3 regions of the Paenibacillus sp. 2TAB23 genome follow, and region 3 is predicted to be linked to each of the others. Evidence: riboswitches for the same ligand, from Rfam matches in the RefSeq annotation. Region 3 holds a riboswitch; each other region holds the start of a gene.
The links. A riboswitch is a leader RNA that binds a small molecule or an ion and turns the genes downstream of it on or off. The one in region 3 is predicted to bind thiamine pyrophosphate.

Region 1 (2,264 bases), on a different contig from region 3:
GAACAATCCAGGATGATCGAAAGCCGGTCTTGCCTACGCAGGAGGTGGCTGGCGCATTGGCAGAGCAGAACGATGTGATGTTCACGGGTGAGCGTCTTGTTGTCAATCAAGCTGTGAAACAAGATTACAGCAGCGTCTACCATGAGCATATGAGCCGCTATACGTTTGCCGGACCGCTTGTAAAAGGGCTGCGCGTACTGGATGCCGCTTGCGGAGCGGGATATGGCAGCGCGATGCTGAAGCAAGCCGGAGCGGCGGAGGTCGTTGGCGTCGACGTGGACCGCGCCTCGCTTGCGCTTGCGGAACGTGACTACGGCGGCAGCGGCGTATCGTTCGCCGATGCGGATGTGCTGGCGCTGCCTTACGCGGATGATTCCTTCGAGGCGGTTGTTTCCTTCGAGACAATCGAGCATGTTGCGATAGGAGCGGACTGGATAAAGGAATCGGCGCGCGTGCTCAAAGAAGGCGGCTTGTTTATCGTATCGACGCCGAACCGCACGGTTACGAATACGCCGATTTATTTTGAAGAGCTGCCCTTCAACCAGCATCACCGCTTCGAGTACCGAACGTCCGAGCTGATTGGGGAGCTTGTACAGTATTATGCTATCGAGGCTGTATACGGCCAAAACATTTATGATGATTCTTTGTTTCCGACGATGCGTTGGCTGCGCGAAGCGCACGGTATGGCACCTGAGCGGGCAGCTACCTACAAACGGGAGTGGAACCCGCATGAGCTGATTCCGCTGCATGAGCTGAAGAGCGCGGAGCCGATGTATATCGTAGTGGTATGCAGAAAGAACAAACGCCAGCAGGGCGGATGATTAGGCTTTTCAAAAAAAACTAGCGGTAACGATAGGTTTTGCTATACAATTGAAAGTATTGACGTAACCAAATATGTTCCGGGGAGCTGGTTATGCCGGCTGAGAGGGAATTATCAGTACAATTCCGACCCGTTAAACCTGATCTGGATAATGCCAGCGTAGGGACAGAAGCTCTGTTTGCCAGGCTTGCTGGATCGAGAAGATCGAGCATTGACCGTCTGCAAGCAGCTGCACAGCCGATTATATGGCGTCCTCCGGATTGGGAGGACGCTTTTTTTTGATATATAAGAATTTATATGTTTTCACATATAAATGTGCTTGTATATCTCCGCGAAACGACTGCTTTGCCACAGAGGACGGCGACAGCCGTTTACGCTTGTTGCCGTATTAATGGCGCAGGTTGGGCACCGGATACGAGGCTGGTTCGTCATGATAGACAAATAGGAGCAATGAGAGGGGAACAAAGACATCATGATGTTGAAAAAGGCAGGGAGAATGTCGTGGAGAATGGCAGGCGCCATGCTCGTTATCGTATTGGCGCTGGCGGGCTGCGGATCGAACGGAAACGCGCCGGCAGCAAGCGAGGAACCAAATGAGCAAGGCGGGACGGCGGACAAGCCGCTCGAGAAGGTACAGGTTGTTCTTGACTGGACACCGAACACGAATCATACCGGACTATATGTCGCTAGAGATAAAGGCTTTTTCAAAGAACTGGGGCTTGATGTTGAAATTATCCAGCCAGGCCAAAGCGGAGCCGATCAAATGGTCGCATCAGGCAGCGTACAATTCGGCGTAAGCTACCAAGAGTCCATTACGATGGCCCGGATCGCAGGCGTGCCGCTCGTATCGCTCGCAGCGGTTATTCAGCACAATACTTCAGGCTTCGCATCGCCGCTAGCCAAGGGCATTGATTCGCCAGAGAAATTCGAAGGGAAAACCTACGGTGGCTGGGGAGCTCCAGTTGAGGAAGCTGTCATTCAGTCGCTTATGCAGGAGAAGGGTGCTGATGTGGGCAAGGTCAACATGATCAGCATCGGCGACAGCGATTTTTTCACGGCGGTCAAGCGCGATATTGATTTTGCGTGGATTTATTATGCATGGACAGGCGTAGAGGCAGAGCTTCGCGGCGAGAAAATCAACATGTTATATTTGACGGATTATAGCGACAAGCTGGATTATTATACGCCGGTGCTTTCAACAAGCGAAGCTATGATCAAGGATAAGCCGGATATCGTCAAAGCGTTTACGGCTGGGGCGGCGAAAGGGTACCAGTTCGCAATCGGCAATCCGGATGAGGCTGCGGAGATTTTGATTAAAGCCGAGCCGGACTTGAACGCGGAGCTCGTTCGGGCTAGCCAGAAATGGCTAAGCCCTAAATATCAGGATGATGCGCCGCGCTGGGGCGAGCAGAAGCTTAGCGTATGGGAAAACTACGCAAGCTGG
Region 2 (2,264 bases), on a different contig from region 3:
AGCAATACGCCAGCATGGATCGTAAAATAATCAACACCCTGCTCCGCTTGCTCAATCAGCGTGTCTCGGAATACTTCCCAGCTTAGCTCCTCGGCTTTCCCATTCACTTTCTCCAGTGCTTGATAGATTGGTACTGTGCCCACCGGTACCGGAGAGTTCCGAATGATCCACTCCCTTGTGGTATGAATATTTTGGCCTGTGGACAAGTCCATAATCGTATCCGCGCCCCACCGCGTTGCCCATGTCATTTTCTCCACTTCCTCCTCAATAGAGGAGGCTACAGCCGAATTCCCGATATTGGCATTGATCTTTACGTGAAAATGCCGGCCGATAATCATCGGTTCACTCTCAGGATGATTTAGGTTGGATGGAATAATCGCTCTCCCCGCTGCTACTTCACTGCGTATCACTTCGGGATCCATTCCTTCGCGAATAGCGATATACTCCATTTCAGAAGTGACGATGCCTTTGCGTGCGTAATGAAGCTGCGTGACGTTTCCCCCGGCTTTTGCCCGCAGAGGTCTTCTCGACAGTCCGGGAAACCTTTCTGCCCCACGCTCCATCACGCGCTTCTCCGAAATAAATCCGTTGTCCTCCGGCTTTATGTTCCTGCCTTCATAAGACTCAACGTCTCCGCGTGAGCAAATCCATTCATTGCGCAATGCCGGCAGTCCCTGCCTTACATCAGCCTCGTAGCTTTCATCCGTATAAGGGCCGCTTGCATCATAGATCCTAACCGGCTCATTCGGCAGCTCCTCACCGTTTCTTGCCGTGCTGGGTGAAAGTGCGATTTCCCTCATCGGAACACGAATACTTGCCTTCGAGCCCGTAACATAAACTTTGCGGCTGCCTGGCAGCGGTCTCATTACAATAGCCATGAATAATAACCTCCCAAGTGAAATCATTTCAGGTTCCCCTGGTGGCATATACGAGCATATAAGAAAGCTTAAAAATACCGCCGCTGCAAATCGATGCACATGCATCCTACGCTGAAGCGATTCATGTGCGTCTGCTTCGCTCCCCTTATCAGAAGCTTTAACTGCTATCCGCACAAAAAAACCGCTCCAGCAAAGGAGCGGTCGAAGTGTGTCGTTAAACGTGTGCGGTCCGTCCGAAATTTCTAGGAGCAGACACGACTCTACTAGACTGAGCAAGGTGAAACGGCTATCGCCGAACTTTGGCGGCGCGTTTCATTCCGAGAAATATAGAGAATGTATAGCCTAAGGATATACATTCTCTATATTTCAAAAACAAGCCGTCCAATCGGCCCATTGCCAAGCAGAGCTTTCACGCGTTGTTTCATAAACGCACAATTCCACTTTCCTACGCTGGCATAACCCAGATCAGGTTCAAAGGGACCAAAGCGATTCGCTTTATCTCAGCCATGACGGCGCCCCTAGTGGATTTCCTTGTTTGACTATACCGTTTCGGCGAGAGCGGTGTCAACCCTCTATTTTCCAAGAAGCTTTAAATATGGAAGCTATAGGCCACTTTCCTTAAGCAGCTTCACCCAGCGATCCGCCGTATGGCGCCAAGTAAAGGTCTGCTCCACGCGTTCCCTGCTGCGTCTGCCCATTTTCTGCCGCAGCTGCTTGTCGCGCAGCAGCTCATGGAGCCTCTCTCTCAGCTCACGCTCGACATGATGCGGATTAACAAGATATCCGGTATCTCCGTTACGAATAATTTCTTTCATGCCGCCAGCGCGAGTCGCAACAACGGGAACGCCGCAGGACATCGCCTCCACGTTGACTAAGCCGAATGCCTCCCGTGCTCCTGAAGGAACGACAACTACATCAGCGGACAGCATCCAGCCCGCAACCTCGCTGTAAGGAACATAAGGAACGAACCTTACGTGGCCAGCGCTTCTGCGGCCCAACTGCTCAAGTTTGCGTGCATAAGCTGTTTTGCGATGGGATCCGTAGAAGGGGCTGCCGACAATAACAACAACCAGCTCTGGATGGCTTTTGGCGAGCTGAGGCACGATATTCAGTAAGTGATGAACACCTTTAAGCGGAATCAGCCGGCCCATAAAGAGCACGACCTTTTTGCCGCTTAGTCCCCGCTTCTCACGCAAGCTCTCGCGTCTTGCCGAGCCTTCCGCAGAATACTGTGACTGGAAACGGTTCGTCTCTACGCCCGGATAGATGACACGCAACTTTGACGCTACTTCAGGAGCTTTGGATACGACTACGCGCCGGAGAAATTCACTGTTGACGATGATCCTATCAGCCGCTTGTAAGCACTTATGAAGCATTGCGGATGAA
Region 3 (2,264 bases):
ACTTCGGTTGTGCAATTTTCATGAATATGACCTCCACGTGGTTGTAATTCCGATCAAATTAATCGGGAATATGTAATGTCACATAGTATACCAACAGAAAAACGAGAGTGTCAACATATATTTACGTATGGTTAATAATCCGAATAAAGGTTGTTGTCATCTGCAATGCTCTGAATATCCTCCGAGCTTATGCTGATGTACCCATAGCCCTCTGCTTGCTGCTTTTTCAACGCTCTCTGTTTGAAAAACTTCGGGCTTCCTTCGCCGGCATCCTCATCGTACACAAGCAGAATGCCATCCGTCTTGCGAAAGAGCAGCTCGTCTCTTGCCGTGAACTGCCATATGCCATTATAGGACTGGTTGCTGACGGAAGCGTAGTAATCAACACCTTTCAATACCTCATGGTAAAACTCTTTTTTATCGTCCTTCCACTTTTCTTCTGGATTGCTATAGGCCGAAATAATAGACAGGCGCAAATTCGGATAGAGCTCCTTTAACGTGATCACGACCTCGCATGCCCACAAGTCCACGCCGTACTGTCCCGGCGTGATGACCCATTCCAGACCATCCTCTATAAGCGGCACGAGCTTGCCCATCAACGCTTTCTTGATAAAAACGATGCCCTCGTGCTTTTGGTTGAAAATGTTGAGCTCATGGGCGCGATAGCCTGTAACAAGTAAATTTTTCATCGATTCAACGCCTTTTCGGATAATTATGGTTTACATCTCTCAAGTGTATGCTATAGTAGAAAAAAAACAAACCGAATATCGACCTGAATCTTTCACTAGGGGAGCCTTATGGCTGAGATGGAGCATCTGCTTCGGACCCTCGGAACCTGATCTGGATTATTCCAGCGGAGGGAAGTGGAGCAGACGCATTCATGCATGTGCGAGAAGCCATGTTGAACGTTAGACCCGCTCATTTCCTTTTGGGAATCGGCGGGTCTTTATTGTTTTATGAAGCCGGGAATGCTTTGGCTAATTGAGATACATGGGAGATGAGTTCATGACGCGGTACAAAGCATTGACGATCGCCGGTTCAGACAGCGGCGGCGGTGCGGGCATTCAAGCCGATCTAAAAACCTTTCAAGAGCTCGGCGCCTATGGGATGTCTGTCATTACCGCCATTACGGCCCAGAATACGCTTGGCGTGCAAGGCGTATTCCCACTAGAAGCCGCAGCCATTGAGAAGCAGCTCGATTCCATTGGCGAGGATTTAACGCCTGCCGCCCTCAAAACAGGCATGCTGTTCAGCAGTGAGATCATTGAGATCGTTGCCGCCAAGATCAAGCAATATGACTGGCATAATCTCATTATCGATCCCGTGATGATAGCTAAAGGCGGGTCCGCTCTGCTCCGGCAAGATGCCGTGCGAACACTTATCAAACAGCTAGTTCCGCTTGCGCTCGTGACGACGCCAAATATTCCTGAAGCGGAGCTGCTCGCCAAAATGCCGATTCGAACGCTTAACGACCGCGAAGAGGCTGCTCGAATTATTCACCAAATGGGCTCCCGTTGCGTCGTCATCAAGGGCGGACATGCGGCCCCGGATGAGCGGATTGTCGATCTTCTATATGACGGCGAACGTTATATGTATCTGGAAAGCAAACGTATTGACACCCGCCATACGCATGGCACGGGCTGCACCTTCTCCGCGGCAATAACGGCTGAGCTAGCGCAAGGCAGATCGGTACCAGAGGCAATCCGAACCGCCAAAGCGTTCATTCAAGCAGCCATTGAGGATCAACTTGGGTTCGGCGGCGGACACGGCCCGACGAACCACTTTGCTTTTCGGCGCAAACAAGATGAAACAGATTATATGACGAAATAGCTGCATGAAAAACGGGTGTCTCGATGAGACACCCGTTGGCTTAATCAAATACAAAGCTGCTTGGCCTGCTAAGCGGTTCATGACCAGCCTCTAATCGATTCGCAGAAGCAGCAGGCTGCTTGCAGTCGTCTGCTGCGCTGCCAATTGCGATGCTAGGATCATTAAGCTGAACGATTACAGATTCCATTGTGCCTTCCAGCTGCTTATTCGTTGCCCGCTCAGCCTCTTCTGACGCATGAACGCGCTCAGGCACCACGCCATAGCTTGATAAGGCAGCTGCAATAGTAAAAATCAGTACTGACATGCATATCGCGTTCCGTATAACGGATTGTCCACTCATTTCCTCACCCATTCTTTTTCATTCCTAGAACTAAGTATAGGGGAATAGAAAATAAATGGAATGGACTTCAGGCATGACTGCATACTAGACTTTA

Region 1: another riboswitch for thiamine pyrophosphate. It lies ahead of AB4Z29_RS03310 (ABC transporter substrate-binding protein); the one in region 3 lies ahead of thiD (bifunctional hydroxymethylpyrimidine kinase/phosphomethylpyrimidine kinase).
Region 2: another riboswitch for thiamine pyrophosphate. It lies ahead of thiC (phosphomethylpyrimidine synthase ThiC); the one in region 3 lies ahead of thiD (bifunctional hydroxymethylpyrimidine kinase/phosphomethylpyrimidine kinase).

The regions. Positions count from the first base shown of each region.
Region 1 covers NZ_JBFRGD010000002.1:136,730-138,993, forward strand. Annotated here, with positions in the region: gene AB4Z29_RS03305 (methyltransferase domain-containing protein) at 1-821, shown strand, start outside; TPP riboswitch at 891-1,003, shown strand; gene AB4Z29_RS03310 (ABC transporter substrate-binding protein) at 1,293-2,264, shown strand, end outside.
Region 2 covers NZ_JBFRGD010000014.1:51,188-53,451, reverse strand. Annotated here, with positions in the region: gene thiC (phosphomethylpyrimidine synthase ThiC) at 1-878, opposite strand, end outside; TPP riboswitch at 1,304-1,408, opposite strand; gene AB4Z29_RS19800 (glycosyltransferase family 4 protein) at 1,481-2,264, opposite strand, start outside.
Region 3 covers NZ_JBFRGD010000003.1:388,854-391,117, forward strand. Annotated here, with positions in the region: gene AB4Z29_RS07065 (hypothetical protein) at 1-22, opposite strand, end outside; gene AB4Z29_RS07070 (DUF1273 domain-containing protein) at 132-689, opposite strand; TPP riboswitch at 777-879, shown strand; gene thiD (bifunctional hydroxymethylpyrimidine kinase/phosphomethylpyrimidine kinase) at 1,006-1,830, shown strand; gene AB4Z29_RS07080 (hypothetical protein) at 1,871-2,182, opposite strand.